DNA from 2 places in the Microbacterium sp. NPDC076768 genome. Region 2 is predicted to be linked to the other one. Evidence: predicted binding sites of a transcription regulator. Region 2 holds the regulator's gene; the other holds the start of a gene.
The links. Region 2 encodes LexA, which represses DNA repair genes until DNA is damaged. Its sites were predicted from a motif close to TCGAACANNTGTTCGA; they were not measured.
Positions count from the first base shown of each region.

Region 1: the regulator LexA is predicted to act here: its motif matches at 5,296-5,311, upstream of AB0O87_RS06910 (DUF222 domain-containing protein).

Region 1 covers NZ_JBFBMU010000002.1:94,321-102,256, forward strand. The annotation lists gene mmsA (multiple monosaccharide ABC transporter ATP-binding protein) at 1-1,212, shown strand, start outside; gene mmsB (multiple monosaccharide ABC transporter permease) at 1,209-2,582, shown strand; gene AB0O87_RS06905 (sugar-binding protein) at 2,642-3,757, shown strand; gene AB0O87_RS06910 (DUF222 domain-containing protein) at 3,905-5,266, opposite strand; gene AB0O87_RS06915 (alpha/beta hydrolase family protein) at 5,417-6,085, shown strand; gene AB0O87_RS06920 (MurR/RpiR family transcriptional regulator) at 6,104-6,979, opposite strand; gene AB0O87_RS06925 (BadF/BadG/BcrA/BcrD ATPase family protein) at 7,058-7,936, shown strand, end outside.
Region 2 covers NZ_JBFBMU010000003.1:385,549-393,484, reverse strand. The annotation lists gene priA (bifunctional 1-(5-phosphoribosyl)-5-((5-phosphoribosylamino)methylideneamino)imidazole-4-carboxamide isomerase/phosphoribosylanthranilate isomerase PriA) at 1-413, opposite strand, end outside; gene hisH (imidazole glycerol phosphate synthase subunit HisH) at 517-1,152, opposite strand; gene hisB (imidazoleglycerol-phosphate dehydratase HisB) at 1,149-1,772, opposite strand; gene AB0O87_RS14060 (histidinol-phosphate transaminase) at 1,769-2,854, opposite strand; gene AB0O87_RS14055 (LysM peptidoglycan-binding domain-containing protein) at 2,924-3,292, opposite strand; gene lexA (transcriptional repressor LexA) at 3,582-4,274, shown strand; gene metE (5-methyltetrahydropteroyltriglutamate--homocysteine S-methyltransferase) at 4,337-6,649, opposite strand; gene AB0O87_RS14040 (methylenetetrahydrofolate reductase) at 6,687-7,634, opposite strand; gene AB0O87_RS14035 (prolyl oligopeptidase family serine peptidase) at 7,822-7,936, shown strand, end outside.

The sequences.
Region 1 (7,936 bases), on a different contig from region 2:
CACCTGGGGCGCATCGACTGGAAAGCGCAGAAGCAGCGCACCACTGAGCTTCTCGCTCGCGTCGGCCTGAATGAAGACCCCGACGCGCAGATCAAGACTCTCGGCGTCGGCAAGCAGCAGCTCATTGAGATCGCGAAGGCGCTCAATAAAGACGTGAAGCTTCTGATCCTCGACGAGCCGACAGCTGCGCTCAACGAGAATGACTCCCAGCACCTGCTTGACCTGATCCGCGGCCTGAAGAGCAAGGGCATCGCGTCGATCATGATCAGCCACAAGCTCAATGAGATCGAGCAGGTGGCCGACGAGATCACGATCATCCGCGATGGCCGCACGGTCGAGACGCTCGACATCTCCCGCGGCGAGATCAACGAGGACCGCATTATTCGCGGCATGGTCGGTCGCTCGCTCGAGAGCCGGTACCCGGACCGCGAGCCGGAGATCGGCGAGGTGTTCTTCGAGGTCAAGGACTGGTGGGTGCAGCACCCGACCGTTCCAGAGCGCATGGTCGTCAAGGGGTCGAACATCAACGTGCGTCGCGGCGAGGTCGTCGGCATCGCGGGGCTGATGGGCGCAGGTCGTACCGAGTTTGCGATGAGCATCTTCGGGCGCTCGTATGGCACGTTCCTCTCCGGCACCATGATCAAAGACGGCCAAGAGGTGAAGCTCTACGATGTGGCTTCCGCCATCAAGCATCGCCTCGCCTATGTGAGCGAGGACCGTAAAGTTCTCGGGCTCAACCTGCTCGACACGATCAAGCGTTCTGTGGTCGCTGCGAAGCTCTCCAAGATCTCCAAGCGAGGCGTGGTCGATTCCCGCGCTGAGTTCGCGGTCGCGGAGGAGTACCGCAAGGTGCTGCGAGTCAAAGCGCCTTCCGTAGAAGAGGGCGTGGGCAAGCTGTCTGGCGGCAACCAGCAAAAAGTGGTGCTGGCGAAGTGGATGTTCACCGACCCCGACCTGTTGATCCTCGATGAGCCGACCCGCGGCATCGATGTCGGAGCGAAATACGAGATCTACGCGATCATCAATCAGCTCGCGGCGCAGGGCAAGGGCGTCATCGTCATCTCCAGTGAGCTGCCAGAGCTTCTCGGAATCTCCGACCGCATCTACACAGTCTTCGAAGGTCGGGTCACCGACTGCATCCCGGCCGATCAGGCGACACCCGAGGCCCTCATGCGCAGCATGACCTCCGCGACTCAGAAAGCATCCGCATGACCACCGACACCACTTCCGCGAAGCGCGGCTTCCACTTCAAGGACATCACCAAGATGTTCGGCGGTGGAGGCACCTCGTCGCTGCGTCAGTTCGGCATTCTCGGCAGCCTGATCGTCATCATCGTGCTGTTCGAGATTCTGACACTGGTGCGCAACGGACCAAACGGCGCCACGTTGACCTCAGGAAACCTGATCAACGTCATCAACCAGTACTCCTTCATCCTGATCCTCGCGATCGGCATGGTGATGGTCATCATCATGGGTCACATTGACCTGTCTGTCGGTTCCGTCGCGGCATTCACAGGCATCATCGTCGCGAAGTCGATGACCGACTGGAACCTCCCTTGGCCGCTGGCGATTCTGCTCGGACTCGCCGTCGGCGCCGCCGTGGGTGCGTGGCAAGGCTTCTGGGTCGCCTACGTCGGGGTGCCGGCGTTTATCGTCACCCTTGCGGGCATGCTGTTCTTCCGAGGCGCGCAGCAGTTCATCGGTTCGGCGCAGACGATCCCGGTTCCCAAGGGGTTCCAGATCATCGGAACGGGCTACCTGCCCGAGGTGGCGCTGCCAGTGCCCTTCAACGTTCCCACCATGCTTCTTGCGCTCGTCGCCGTCGCCTGGCTGATCGTCTGGGAGATCCGTACACGCCGCGTGCAGCACAAGATGGGTTCAGAGACGGCGCCTGTGTGGGTGAGTGTCGTGAAGGTCGTGCTGCTGTCGATTGTTGTTATCGCCGCCGCATGGATGTTCGCCACCGGTCGCCCTGGCACCAGCTTCCCCGTGCCAGGACTCATCCTGCTTGCGCTTGTCATCATCTACTCCTTCATTACGAGCAACACCGTGTTCGGTCGTCACATCTACGCCGTTGGTGGCAACAGGCAGGCCGCTCGTCTGTCTGGTGTGAAGGATCGCTGGGTCGACTTCTTCGTCATGATGAACATGTCGATGCTCGCAGCGCTGGCTGGCATGATCTTCGTCGCTCGGTCGCAGGCCTCTGGACCGAACGATGGCACCGGCTGGGAGCTAGACGCGATCGCTTCGGTGTTCATCGGTGGCGCGGCTGTCTCCGGCGGTATCGGTACCGTGATCGGTTCGATCATCGGTGGTCTCGTGATGGCGTTCCTGAACAACGGTCTTGCGCTGCTTGGTCAGGGTGCCGACGTGGTCGCCATGATCAAGGGTCTCGTGTTGCTGTTCGCCGTCGGCATCGACGTCTGGAACAAGCAGCAGGGCAGGCCGTCGATCATCGCCTTCATGACCCGCCAGTTCGGTAGCAAGAAGGATCCGGCTACCGAAACGTTCGACCCGCAGGCGAACTACCCCACCAGCCAGAAATACGAAGCCCCCGCCGTCGACGAGACGCGCGGAAAGTAGGGGTCGAATCGCGTGCGCACGCGCGAAAAGACCTTCACACAACCAGAGAAAGAGATCACATGAAGAAGATTCTTCTGTCGGCGACAGCGCTTGTCGCCGCAGGTGCCTTCGCACTCACCGGCTGCTCCTCCGAGCGTGGCGGTGACACAGGATCAGGCGAGGAAGCCACAGCAGGTTTCGCCGCCGACGCCACCATCGGTGTCGCCCTCCCGGACAAGACGTCTGAGAACTGGGTGCTCGCCGGAAAGCTGTTCACCGAGGGTCTCGAAGAGGCCGGCTTCAAGGCTGACGTGCAGTATGCGCCGGCCACGAACACGGTTGCCGAGCAGCAGAACCAGATCCAGGCCATGGTCACCAACGGTGCCAAGGTCATCATCATCGGCGCGAAGGACGGCAAGCAGCTGGCCACGCAGGTGCAGGCGGCTCAGGATGCCGGCGCCTACGTGATCGCCTACGACCGTCTGATCGAGAACACCGAAGCTGTGGACTACTACGTCGCCTTCGACAACTTCAAGGTCGGCCAGCTCCAGGGGCAGGCTCTGCTGGATGGTCTTGCCGAGCGCGCAGACCACGACGCTCCGTACAACATCGAGTTGTTCTCCGGTTCGCCGGATGACGCGAACTCCGCTGTGTTCTTCGATGGCGCGATGGACGTGCTCCAGCCGAAGATCGACGACGGAACCCTGAACGTCGTTTCCGGTCAGACGGAGATCAACCAGACGGCGACTGAGGGCTGGTTGGCTGAGAACGCCCAGAACCGTATGGACACGCTGCTCACCGGCTCATACAGCGGTGACACCGTGATCGACGGCGTTCTTTCCCCGAACGACACCCTCGCTCGCGCCATCATCACCTCGGTGCAGCAGGCCGGCAAGCCGGTTCCGGTTGTCACCGGTCAGGACTCTGAGGTTGAGTCGGTGAAGTCGATCATGGAGGGCGTGCAGTACTCCACGATCAACAAGGACACCGCACTTCTCGTTGAGCAGTCCATCAAGATGGTCGGCCAGCTGCAGAAGGGCGAAGACGCTGACGTCAACGACACCGAGCAGTACGACAACGGTGTGAAGGTGGTTCCGGCCTACCTGCTTGACCCGATCATCGTCACGCAGGCGAACGCTGCCGAGTCGTACGCCAACGTCCCGAGCCTGCTCGAGATCGTGAACTCGTACAACTAAGCAGAGATTCTCTCTAAAGAGGTTTTCTCTAACGAGGTTCCCTCTAAGAGGTTCTTTGCAACAGAGCCGCTCAGACCTTCGGGTCTGGGCGGCTCTTTTGCATGTGCGGCTTTGTCGTATGTGCGGGGTTAGTAGGAAGCGGCGTTCTCAGAAGGGCGCGCTCTCGACGAAAACGACGGTGTTCTGTGCGGGTGGACGGTCGATGTAGACGCGACCGGTTGGGCTCGTCCACTCGAGAAGAGCGCCTTGTTGCTGTTCTACGTGCCAGGGGGAGTGATGCTTCAGCATGTGATGACGCCGACAGAACGCCGAGAGGTTTGTGTCTGATGTCGAGCCCCCGTGGGCTGCGGCGTGGTTGTGGTCGAGGTCGCATTTTCTCGACGCGATCCCGCACCCGGGAAACCGACACCGTTGGTCGCGTGCGCGCAGATGCCGCCGCAGATGTTCGCTCGGTCGATATCGGTCCACCGCAAGAAGGTTGCCGGAGATCGGGTGCGTGAGCACGCGATCCCAGCCGATCGCCTGGCCAGCGAGGGATCGAGCCGTCGCTGCATCAATGGGGGCCGTCCCGTCGAGCTCGGCTGGCGGTGCTGCGCTGCGGAGCGCGCGCTCGTGGGCGTTCAGGCGCGAGGGGGTGCCACGAGGGCGAGCAACCTGCGGGAGCACGTCGTCGCCGATGAGCGTCATGACCGGGACCGTAATCTCTACCTTCGCGTGGATCTCACTAAGCAACGCATCGGTGGTGTCGTGACCAACGGGGATGCCGGTGAGCGCGAGGTCGATCAGGAGGTCGGTGCGGAGTTGGTCGATGGTGCGCTCATCTGCACAGGCACCAGTACCAGCATCCCTTGCAGTCTTGACGTTCTCGCCGTGCACCGCATGTGCCATTTGGGAGAGCCGATCAAACATGCCGTGAACAAGGGCAACGGGGCCGTATGCAGACAAAATCGCCATACCGTCGTCGCACTCTTTTACCCAGATGCGACGGGTCTCGCGGGCATCGCGATGGCGTTCATCGATCGTGCGCTCTTGGAAGCGTTCTGCTGCCCGGCGCGCCAGCCGACGTAGCCGATTCGGTGACTCGGTCTCGGCAATCGCGATGATCTGTGCAGCGTATGCCTGGCGGTTGTCTGCATCGTCGAGGTGGGCGCCCGCGTCGACGATTACGCGGGAATGTGCGCTAGAGATGCGGCCATCTCCTTGCGCTTCCCACACCGTCGGAAAGCGTTCCACGAGCCAGGAGGCGTCTGCCATGCGGCGCTCGACAGTGCGATCACTCACATGCTGAGCTGCGCCGATCTCGGCCGCTATCGTGCGGATAGCCATGTCGCCGTGGTCTGGATGGGAGGCGGCCCGCGCGATATCGATCGCCAGGCGGCCTGCCATCGCCAACATGCCGTCGCGTGCTGCTTGCATACTGCTTAACGTTGACTCAGCCACCTCAAGAGACGCGACGAGATTGGCGAGCATCGCCATCTGCGAGTCTGTCGCGTCGAGGAGTGCGGTCATGGCTTCAGTCCACCACGGACCACCGACATTCGAACCTCGATTTGTGCGCCCGCCTGAACTCCGCATGGAACCACTGGGCACAGCCTGATTTACTGTTCGGGTGTTGCTCAATGCGGTCGATCTGGGGGAGGGGCCCGCGTCGCTGTTCTGCTGCATGGACTCATGGGGTCAGCGGAAAGCTGGTGGCGTCTGATGCCGCTCCTCACCCGTCGGGGCTACCGCGTGCTGGCGCTTGATCTTCCCGGCCATGGGCTATCTCCACGTGATCCTCAACTGACAGTTGAGCGCGCGGCGGCTGCGGTCGACGAGACCGTGCGGTTCCTTGCTCCTGGCCAACCGGTTTCTGCCATCGGGCATTCTTACGGAGCGACCGTTCTTGCGGCGGTGGCAGCGCGACTACAACCAGAACTCACCGTGTACGTGGATGCTTCGTTCTCGTTCGCGGGCGGTGATGACCGTAGGACACTTATCGCCGCATACGCACGAGATCGCGCTGCGCGGCTCTCCGCCCATGACCTGCGTCGAAGTCGACCGTTCTACTCGGCAGAAGACGCTGTGGTGGAGGCGCGGGCCGCGGAAAGATTCGACCCGTCGACTTCGGCGGCCCTCTCCTGTGGGCGCGATGAATCGTGGACGGCGGCGCCAGGTTCCATCATGATTCGAGCGGACCCTAGCATCTGGGTCGGCGACGATGATGCCCAACGGTTGGAGCAGAGTGGAGTGACTGTGCGCAGCATCCCTGGTGCGGCGCACACCGTCTGGTACAGCCATTTCTCGGAGTTCGTGACATCTCTTCCTGAAATGTTTGGTGAAGCCTGACCGGTCTTACGCACCCTGTCAGCCGCGCAGCGCGTGCGCAGCCTCTCGCGTGCGCTGCAGCGCGTCTACCGTCTCGGCATAGCGTCGCTTAGCGACACCGATGAAGAGACAGTCGACGAGCGTGAGCTGTGCAATCCTGCTCACCATCGCCCCCGCGCGGAAGGTCGACTCCCGCACCTCTGTGAACAGCGAGTGATCCGCCATGCGTGTGAGGGGGGAGTCCTTGGCCGAGGTGACTGCGATCGTTGCGGCGCCGCCGGCGCGCGCCGCCTCAAGAAAGCGCACCGTCTCCAGCGTTGCTCCTGAGTGCGAGAAGCCGATCGCGACGGTCGGCACAGTGTGCAGCACCGATACCGCGACAGCCTCGTGTGGATCGGTGGGCATATGGGCGTTGCGCCCCACTCGCAAGAGCTTGTGGGTGAGATCTTCGGCCACGAAGCGACTGGCACCCAACCCATAAAGGAGAACCCGGTCAGACCGGTCGATCGCGTCGATCGCTGTTTCCAGAGCATCAAAGTCCAGCTGTGTCACCGTTTCTTCGATGGCGAGAAGTTCGAGCGCGGCGATCTTCGATACGGCTTCGCGCAGAGAGTCTTTCTCAGAAATCTCTGACCCAAAGGCACCGCGCGCGGAGAACTGTGCAGACTCCTTGCCGAGCTCCGCAGCGAGCGCCATGCGAAGTGGGGCGTAGCCGCTGAAGCCGATCGCGCGACAGAACCTCACGACCGAGGCGACGGAGGTATGGCACTCTTCCGCGAGGTCGTTGATTGTCTTTTCGATGACGACGGACGGGTTTTCGCGCACAACGTGGGCGATGCGAGCGAGCGACGGCGGCAAAGTCGAAACGGCGGCCTCGATCGTCGATTGGATACTCATCGTTCCTCCGCCAGTCATATGTAAATCATTTTCATAGATTCTAGTTGGCATGTAGTCTCTTTTCACACCCCTTATTTTGGCTATCGAGGAGAACTGATGAGCGAGCGCCTGACTGTCTCTGTTGACCTCGGTAAGTCGCGGTGCCGGGTGCGTATCACCGGCAACGAGTCCAGTGCTGAGCGTGCGGGCACGGGGGCGCCAGGCCTTGCAGCCTCAGGGGGAGTGCAGGCGGCGGCCTCGGCGATCATGTCGTTGCTCGAAGTCGAAGACCTGCGGTCAGCGGGTGTCGAGGTTGTCAGCGTGGGGGCGGCTGGTGCGTGGCTCGCTCCGCAGGCGGGCCAAGAACTAGCGAATCATCTCGCTGGCGCTCTCGGATCCCGCGCTGTCGTCACCTCTGATGTTGTTACCGCCCACGCCGGAGCGCTCGACGGAGCACCAGGTGCGCTACTTATTGCCGGGACCGGCGCCGCGGCCCTCGGAATCGAGACGGGCGGTGCCCGCCTCATTGATGGGTGGGGGCCCGAGCTTGGCGACTTCGGTAGCGGCTCGTGGCTTGGACGAGAGGCACTGCGAGCCCTGCTGCGCACTGTCGAAAATGGCACGACCACGACGCTCACCGAGGCGCTTGCCGACGCCGTGGGGTCAGCCGCAGATGTGCAGGGCTGGCTCGCACAAGAGGGACCGTTGCCAAGGCGCCTCGCTACCCTCGCCCCGTTCGTGCTGAACGCTGCAGCTCTGGGCGACCGCGTCGCTCGCGACATCGCTCTCGAAGCGGTGCGCCTGCTCACGACCTCTGCCACCGCATCATCGCCGCAGACTCGCGAAGTCGCGCTGCACGGTGGGCTCACAGACCACGTCTGGTTCCGCGGAGAACTGATCTCCGCACTTCACACTGCCGGTCGAGACGTTGTGCCGTCGGCGGGTGATGCCCTCGACGGCGCGCTGCTGATCGCGCACCGTACCGACCTCCCTCAC
Region 2 (7,936 bases):
ACATCCAGGCCCACCGCAATGGCCTCACCGTATCGGCTGATGACGTCGGCAGCCCACTCTGGGTTCTCAAGAGCGGCCGTGCCGAGGTTGATCCGCGTCGCGCCGCTTTCCAGAGCTGCTTCCAGAGTGGCATCGTCACGAATGCCACCAGACAGCTCGATAGCTACACCCTTGAACTGCTTAATGACCTTGCGCAGAATCGGCGCGTTGCTTCCGCGACCGAAAGCGGCATCGAGGTCGACGAGGTGGATCCACTGCGCGCCCTGCGCTGCCCACTCCCCCGCCGCGTCTACCGGATCACCGTAACTCGTCTCTGTTCCGGCCTCGCCCTGGGTCAGACGGACGGCCTTTCCGCCGGCGACATCGACCGCGGGGAGGAGCGTGAGCGAGGGGGACTGCGCAAAGTCGTTCATGGGTTCCTTGGATCGGGAAGCTCTACGGCCCGAAGCGGGCACGAGAACCGAGGGTAGTCCGCCAGACGGCGAGGGACAAAACGGGTATGCCGCGCGGCGGCAGTCAGAGACTCTCGATCCAGTTGCGCAGCAACTGAATGCCAGCCTCCCCTGACTTCTCCGGGTGGAACTGGGTGGCAGACAGCGGACCGTTCTCTACCGCAGCAAGGAAGGGGTCGCCGTACGTTGTCCACGTCAGCGCTGGCTGTGGGAACGGCGGGATGACGTCAAGTTCCCAGGACTGCGCTGCGTAGGAGTGCACGAAGTAGAAGCGCTCCTGCTCGAGCCCGCGAAACAGCACGCTGTTCTCGGCGGGCTCTACGGTGTTCCACCCCATGTGGGGCAGCACAGGAGCGTTGAGCTCTGTCACGACTCCCGGCCATTCGCCCAGACCTGCGGCGTCGTGACCGCGCTCCACACCGCGCTCGAACAACACCTGCATGCCAACGCAAATGCCCAGTACAGGGCGCCCGCCAGCGAGACGACGGTCGATGATCTCGTCTCCGCCATGTGCCACCAGGGCATCACGAACAGCTTGGAAGGCTCCTACCCCCGGTACGAGAAGACCATCAGCCTCCAGCGCGGTCGTACGGTCGCGCGTCAATACTGCATCTGCACCGGCGGCGATGAGCGCTTTGACGGCGGAGTGGACATTGCCGGATTCGTAGTCGAAGACCGCGATGCGCGGGGATGCGCTCACAGCGCACCCTTCGTAGACGGAATACCGTCAACGAGCGGGTCGAGCGCCTTAGCCTCACGGAACGCACGCGCGAACGCTTTGAACTCCGCCTCCGCGATGTGGTGAGGATCACGCCCACCCAGCACACGGACGTGCACCGTCAACGCCGCGTTGAAAGTAATCGCTTCGAAGGCATGACGCACCAATGAGCCGGTGAAGTGACCGCCGATGAGGTGGTGCTCAAAGCCCACTGGCTCACCGGTGTGCACAAGATAGGGGCGACCCGAGATGTCGACAACCGCCTGGGCAAGTGCCTCGTCGAGCGGCACGAGAGCGTCACCGTAGCGCGAGATGCCTGACTTGTCGCCAAGGGCCTCCAGAATCGCTTGACCGAGCACGATCGACACGTCTTCCACTGTGTGGTGCGCATCGATGTGTGTATCTCCGGAAGCACGCACTGTCAGATCGGTCAGCGAGTGCTTCGCAAACGCTGTGAGCATGTGGTCAAAGAACGGCACGGAGGTATCGATGCGGCTGACACCGGATCCGTCGAGGTTCAGTTCGAGCTCAACGGACGACTCCGAAGTGCTGCGTACACGGCGTGCGGTGCGCGGCGCCGGCGTGGATGCGGAAATGCTCATGACGCCGATCCTATCGAGGCCAGCGCATCGAGAAACGCGGTGGTCTCCGCCTCAGTACCGGCACTCACCCTGAGGTGTCCGGGAATTCCGACGTCGCGCACCAAAACACCGCGGTCATACAACTGTTGCCAGGTCGATTGCGGATCTGTAACCCCGCCAAACAGCACGAAGTTGGACCAGGACTCGTGCGGCGCGTACCCGAGGGCCTCAAGCGTTGCGGTGATGCGATCGCGCTGCTCGACAATCTCATCTACCATCCCGAGCATCACGTCAGAGTTGCGTAGCGCAGCCACGGCTGCAGCCTGGGTGAGCGTGCTCAGGTGGTACGGCAAACGGACAAGTCGGAGCGCGTCAATAATCGTGGGATCTGCCGCGAGGTAGCCCACTCTGGCGCCGGCGAAGGCGAATGCCTTGCTCATCGTGCGCGAGACCGCGAGCCGCTGACGCCCTTCAAGCAATGTCAGCGCCGAGGCAGAGTCGTGCGGAGCGAACTCCTGATATGCCTCATCGACAATGACGATTCCCCGCGCGGCCTCGTAGACGGCCTCAACAACTTCAAGACTGAGAGGCGTGCCCGTGGGGTTGTTCGGCGTGCAAAGAATGACGACGTCTGGATCTGCTGCGCGTACCTGCTCCGCCGCATCTTCTGGAGTGATCGTGTAGTCGGGTTGCCTGGTCCCCGCAATCCAACGCGCGCCCGTGCCCTGGGCGATCAGCGGATACATCGAATAGGTCGGCCCGAATCCAAAGACGGTGCGGCCTGGGCCACCAAAAGCCTGCAAGATGTGCTGCAGCACCTCGTTTGAACCGTTGCCAGCCCATATTTGCTCTGGCATCACGCCATGACCCAGGTACTCCGCAAAAGCTTCACGAAGGGCAGTGAACTCCCGGTCCGGGTACCTGTTGACATCGCGAATCGCTACGGCGATTTCATCAAGGATGTCGCTCGCCACCTCGTCAGGAACCGGATGCGTGTTCTCGTTGACGTTGAGGGCGATCGGTAGTGGAGCCTGGGGAGCACCGTACGGAGTAAGACCACGAAGGTCGTCGCGTAGCGGCAGATCGTTGAGGGAGAGGGTCACCCTTCCCATGCTAAGCCGCCAACCGAGCCAATGCCCAAACCCACTGCAAGCTGCGCAGCTGCAACCTGATTAGCTTGCGTACTGCGCCGGGATCGCGAGCGTCTGGCCGATCTGCAGTTCTCCACTGCGCAGCACGTTCATGCGAGTGATGTCTCCGATAACCTCACGCGGGTCGGTACCAGGAGCGACCGTCGTCGCGATCGACCAGAGCGTATCGCCCGGCATCACCGTAACGGTCTCGACGTTCACCGCGGCAACGTCGTCACCAGATGCGGAAGCACTTCCCCCGCTAATCGCAGCAAAGGCAATGCCAGCCGCCAGGGGAACAGAAGCAAGCCCAAGAAGCACCGCACGACCGCGACCGGTGAGCCGGAGGCGCGTCGTCGAGCCATTCGTTGCGGGGATGACCGCTGCGGTGCTGACGCTGATGCTGCTCATGCCGTGCTCCTTACGCTGTTCCGCAGTGGTGACCCCTGCGGGGAAGTTGGCGTAGCGTTCGCATTCGCGTCTCGGCCGGGAGCCGTGAATGCGAAGCTACGTTCCGAAGATATCTTCGAATTCGAATAACTGTCAAGTTTTCTTCGAAACCGAGTACTCGTTTTGCGCAACACGCTCGAACAGATCTTCCAGATTTGCCCGATTCTCGGATACGGTTTCGATAGGAACACCCCACCACGGGCCTCCGACATTCGAAGAGGGACGTCGGATTACGCACCTAAGGAGCACGATGAGCGAGAACTCTGCCCCCGAGTCGGAGTCACCGCGGACCCGCCGGCGCAAGAATCTGAGCCCCAAGCAGATGGCGATCCTCGAGGTCATTCAGCACTCGATCGCCCATCAGGGCTACCCGCCGAGTATGCGAGAGATCGGCGATGCGGTTGGTCTGAAGTCGTTGTCGAGTGTGACTCATCAGCTTGGCCAGCTCGAGCTCAGCGGCTACCTGCGGCGTGACCCTGGCAAGACGAGGGCGATGGAGGTCTTGATCGATCTGCCAGGCAGCGGCGGCGGCACGGAGAACCCAGACGATGGCGCGACCCCTGTGGGCGATGCAGCCCTGGTGCCTCTGGTGGGTCGCATCGCGGCCGGCGTGCCCATCACCGCCGACCAGCAGGTCGAGGAGATTTTTCCCCTTCCGCGTCAGCTGGTGGGCAAGGGCGACCTCTTCATGCTCAAAGTCTCTGGTGAGTCAATGATCGACGCCGCAATCTGCGATGGCGATTGGGTAGTGGTGCGGTCACAGAACAGTGCCGAGAACGGCGAGATCGTAGCAGCGATGCTGGATGGCGAGGCGACAGTTAAGGTACTGCGCCGTCGGGACGGGCACACCTGGCTTCTGCCCCGGAACTCGGCGTTCGAGCCGATCCTCGGTGATGAGGCCGTAGTGCTCGGCAAGATTGTCGCCGTGCTGCGCGCCGTCTGATCCCTTAAGCGCGACGAAGGCTCTCCCTGACACAGGGAGAGCCTTCGTTCATTTGTCGGAACCTAGACAGCCACGCTCACGTCCGCTCGCACACGGTGCGTTGCTTCGACGATGTTGCGCAACGACGCAGTGGTCTCGGCGTAGCCTCGCGTTTTCAGACCGCAGTCGGGATTGACCCACAGCTGTCGAAGGGGAATCTCTTCGACAGCACGACGCAGCAGCGACTCAACCTCTTCGACCGTAGGTACGCGCGGTGAGTGAATGTCGTAGACCCCAGGCCCGATGCCGTGATCGAAGCCTGATTGGGCGACATCGGTGACCACCTCCATGCGGCTGCGCGCGGCTTCGATTGAGGTGACGTCGGCATCAAGAGCGCGGATCGCATCGATCACCACGCCGAACTCCGAGTAACACAGGTGGGTGTGCACCTGAGTTCCTGCAGACGCACCGCCCGTCGCCAGCCGGAACGAGCCGACTGACCATTCGAGGTAGGCGGCTTGGTCTGCCTGTTTCAACGGCAGCAGTTCACGCAGCGCTGGTTCGTCGACCTGAATGATGGCGATCCCCGCGCGTTCGAGGTCTTGCACCTCTTCGCGCAGTGCCAAGGCCACCTGGTTAGCTGTGTCGCGAAGCGGCTGGTCGTCACGGACGAATGACCAGGCGAGGATGGTCACAGGACCGGTGAGCATGCCTTTCAGGTGTTTTGCTGTCAGCGACTGGGCGTACGTTGTCCAGTCGATCGTGATGGGCGCTGGTCTTGCGACATCACCCCACAGGATCGAGGGTCGGGTGGCCCGCGATCCGTACGACTGCACCCACCCGTTCTCCGTCACTGCGAAGCCTTCGAGGTGCTCAGCGAAGTACTGCACCATGTCGTTGCGCTCTGGCTCGCCGTGCACCAAGACGTCTAGGCCGAGATCTTCCTGCAGGGAGACCACCGCAGCGACCTCACGGCGCAGGAACTCTTCGTAGTCATCTTCCGGAATCTCGCCCCGGATGAACTGGGCGCGCGCACGACGGATATCTGCCGTCTGCGGGAACGAGCCAATCGTCGTCAGCGGCAGGGGTGGCAGTCCGAGCGCTTCCTGTGCGCTTTCTCGCTCTGCGTAGGCGACGCGCGAGAAGTCTGCTTGTGCAAGCTCGCGCCGGCGAACCGCCCCATCACGCACCCCGGGCGCGGACAGTCGGTCTGCCAGGGCAGCAGACGCCGACTCGAGGGCGGCGGTGATCCCCTGTCGCCCGTCAGTGAGGCCGCGTGCAAGCGTCACCACCTGCTCGACTTTCTGATCGGCGAAAGCCAGCCATGAGACGAGGCGTGCATCCAGTTTCGATTCGTCGGTGACATCGTGCGGCACATGCAAAAGCGAGGTCGACGTCGCGGCCGCGATGCTGCGAGCCCCGATGCCCTGGAGAGACTCCAATGTCGTGAGAGCGGCATCGAGGTCGCCGCGCCAGATGTTGTGCCCGTCGATGACTCCGCCCACAATCACCTTGTTCTCGATGCCTGGCACCGCGGCAGGAACCTGGCCTCGCACCAGATCGATCGCGATGGCCTCAATGGGCGCAGCCGCCAGCACAGGGAAGACATCGCCGAGATCGGCGTAGGGCGCCGCAACGAGAATCGCTGGGCGCAGCTGTGCACCGCCGAGCGCCGCCAGTGCCCGTTCAGCAGATGCTGCCAACCGTGCAACGGAGGCAGGGAGCGACTCGCTGACAAGCGCCGGTTCATCGATCTGGATCCACTCCGCACCCGCCTCTTTCAACCTCGCGAGCAGTTCGACGTAGACGGGAAGCAGATCATCCAGGCGACTCAACGGCTCGAAGCCGTCTGGCGCTGCCTCTGACGCCTTCGCGAGCGCAAGCAACGTCACTGGACCCACAAGCGTCGGACGGGTGACGTACCCCTGCGCTTTTGCCTCGGCTACCTGGCGAACGATCCGATCGTGCGCCAGCGTGAAAACCGTCTCAGGACCGATCTCTGGCACCAGGTAGTGATAGTTCGAGTCGAACCACTTCGTCATCTCCAGCGGGGCCCGCTCGCCCTGCCCTCTGGCGACAGTGAAGTACGCAGACAAGCCGATCGTGCCGTCGCTCTCGCGCAGATCGTCGAACCGCGACGGAATGGCTCCGACAGTGACCGCCGTATCGAGAACCTGGTCATAGAACGAAAAGGACTCAGGGATCGCTGAGTCGTGCTGGCCCAGTCCGAGCGCGGCGAGCCGCTGACGCGTCGCCGTACGAAGCTCCGCTGCTGTGCGCTCCAGTTCCTCTTCTCCGATGCGTCCGGCCCAGAACGACTCGACGGCTTTCTTCAGCTCACGGCGACGACCGATCCGCGGATAGCCGAGGATCGTGCCTTTAGGGAATGCAGTCATGATCTTTCCTTTCGACAGATGTGTATACGACAGGGGTTTAGTGGCGCAGTGCCGGGAGTACCCCGGCTTCTGCAAGAACACGCAGAACGGTTTCGTGTTGGTTGAACGCATACAGATGCACGCCAGGGGCGCCACCCTCGACGACATCGCGGGTAAGCCGAGCTGCCCATGCGATACCGATCTCGCGGCGCCCTTCGCTGGTGGGTTCGACGTCGAGAGCGATGGCGAGTTCACTCGGAAGGTCTTCCCCCGTGAGTTCCAATACGCGGGTAAGACGCGCAGGCGATGTGATGGGCATGATGCCTGGAACGATCGGAATCGTGACCCCGGCAATTCGAGCGCGCTCCACGAAGGCGAGGTAGTCATCCGGGTGGAAGAACAGTTGCGTGATGGCGAAGGTCGCACCGGCTGCCTGTTTGGCCAGCAGCGCTTCGACATCTTGTGTGCGGTGAGTTGCCCGTGGATGTCCCTTGGGGAATGCGGCGACGGCGATGTTGACCTTCTTGCCCGGCGTCACGCGAGCAGCGCCAGGAAGCCCTGGCACTGGGGTCTCCTCGTATGGCGCTCGTTCGGCCTGGACGCGACCGATCAGCTGCACAAGCTGCGCGGAACTCTCCAGGTCACCGAGGAAGGCCTCGCTCTCTCCCGCAGGCGGGTCGCCCCGAAGAGCGAGGAAGCTGAGGATGCCGGCGTCGAGAAACTCTCGGATGAGCGTCGCCGCTCCCGCATACGTGTTTCCGACGCAAGTCAGGTGCGCCAACGGTTCGACACCTGTGTGCTCGCGGATGAAGCGGAGTACATCCAGCGATCGTCCACCCGACGACCCGCCCGCGCCGTACGTGACCGACAAAAAGTCGGGACCGGTCGCGGCAAGATGCCGCACGGTATCGTGCAATGCCGCTTCGCTCGACGCCGAACGTGGCGGATACAACTCGAAAGAGAACGGCACTCGAGACTCGGGTGCTGGATGCGTCTCAATAGACATTTCTCTCCTGGGGACAAGGCGGGCCTGGGCCGCGGACGGCGCAGATAACGTCGTTCGCTGGCGGGTGCCGGGCTCGGCTGTCGCTCTACACCTCGGGGTGAACCGGGTGTTTCCAGAAACCTAGAACAGAGCGTTCTTTTGGCGCATATGTGTGACGCCGTATGTCGTGGGCCCATAGGCTCGAAGCATGTCTTCGTCCCCCTACGGTTCCTGGTCATCGCCTTTCACCGCCTCGGCTGTGGCGGCCTCTTCGCCCCGGATCGACGGCGCTCGCTTCGTCGGCACAGAGATTTGGTGGGGCG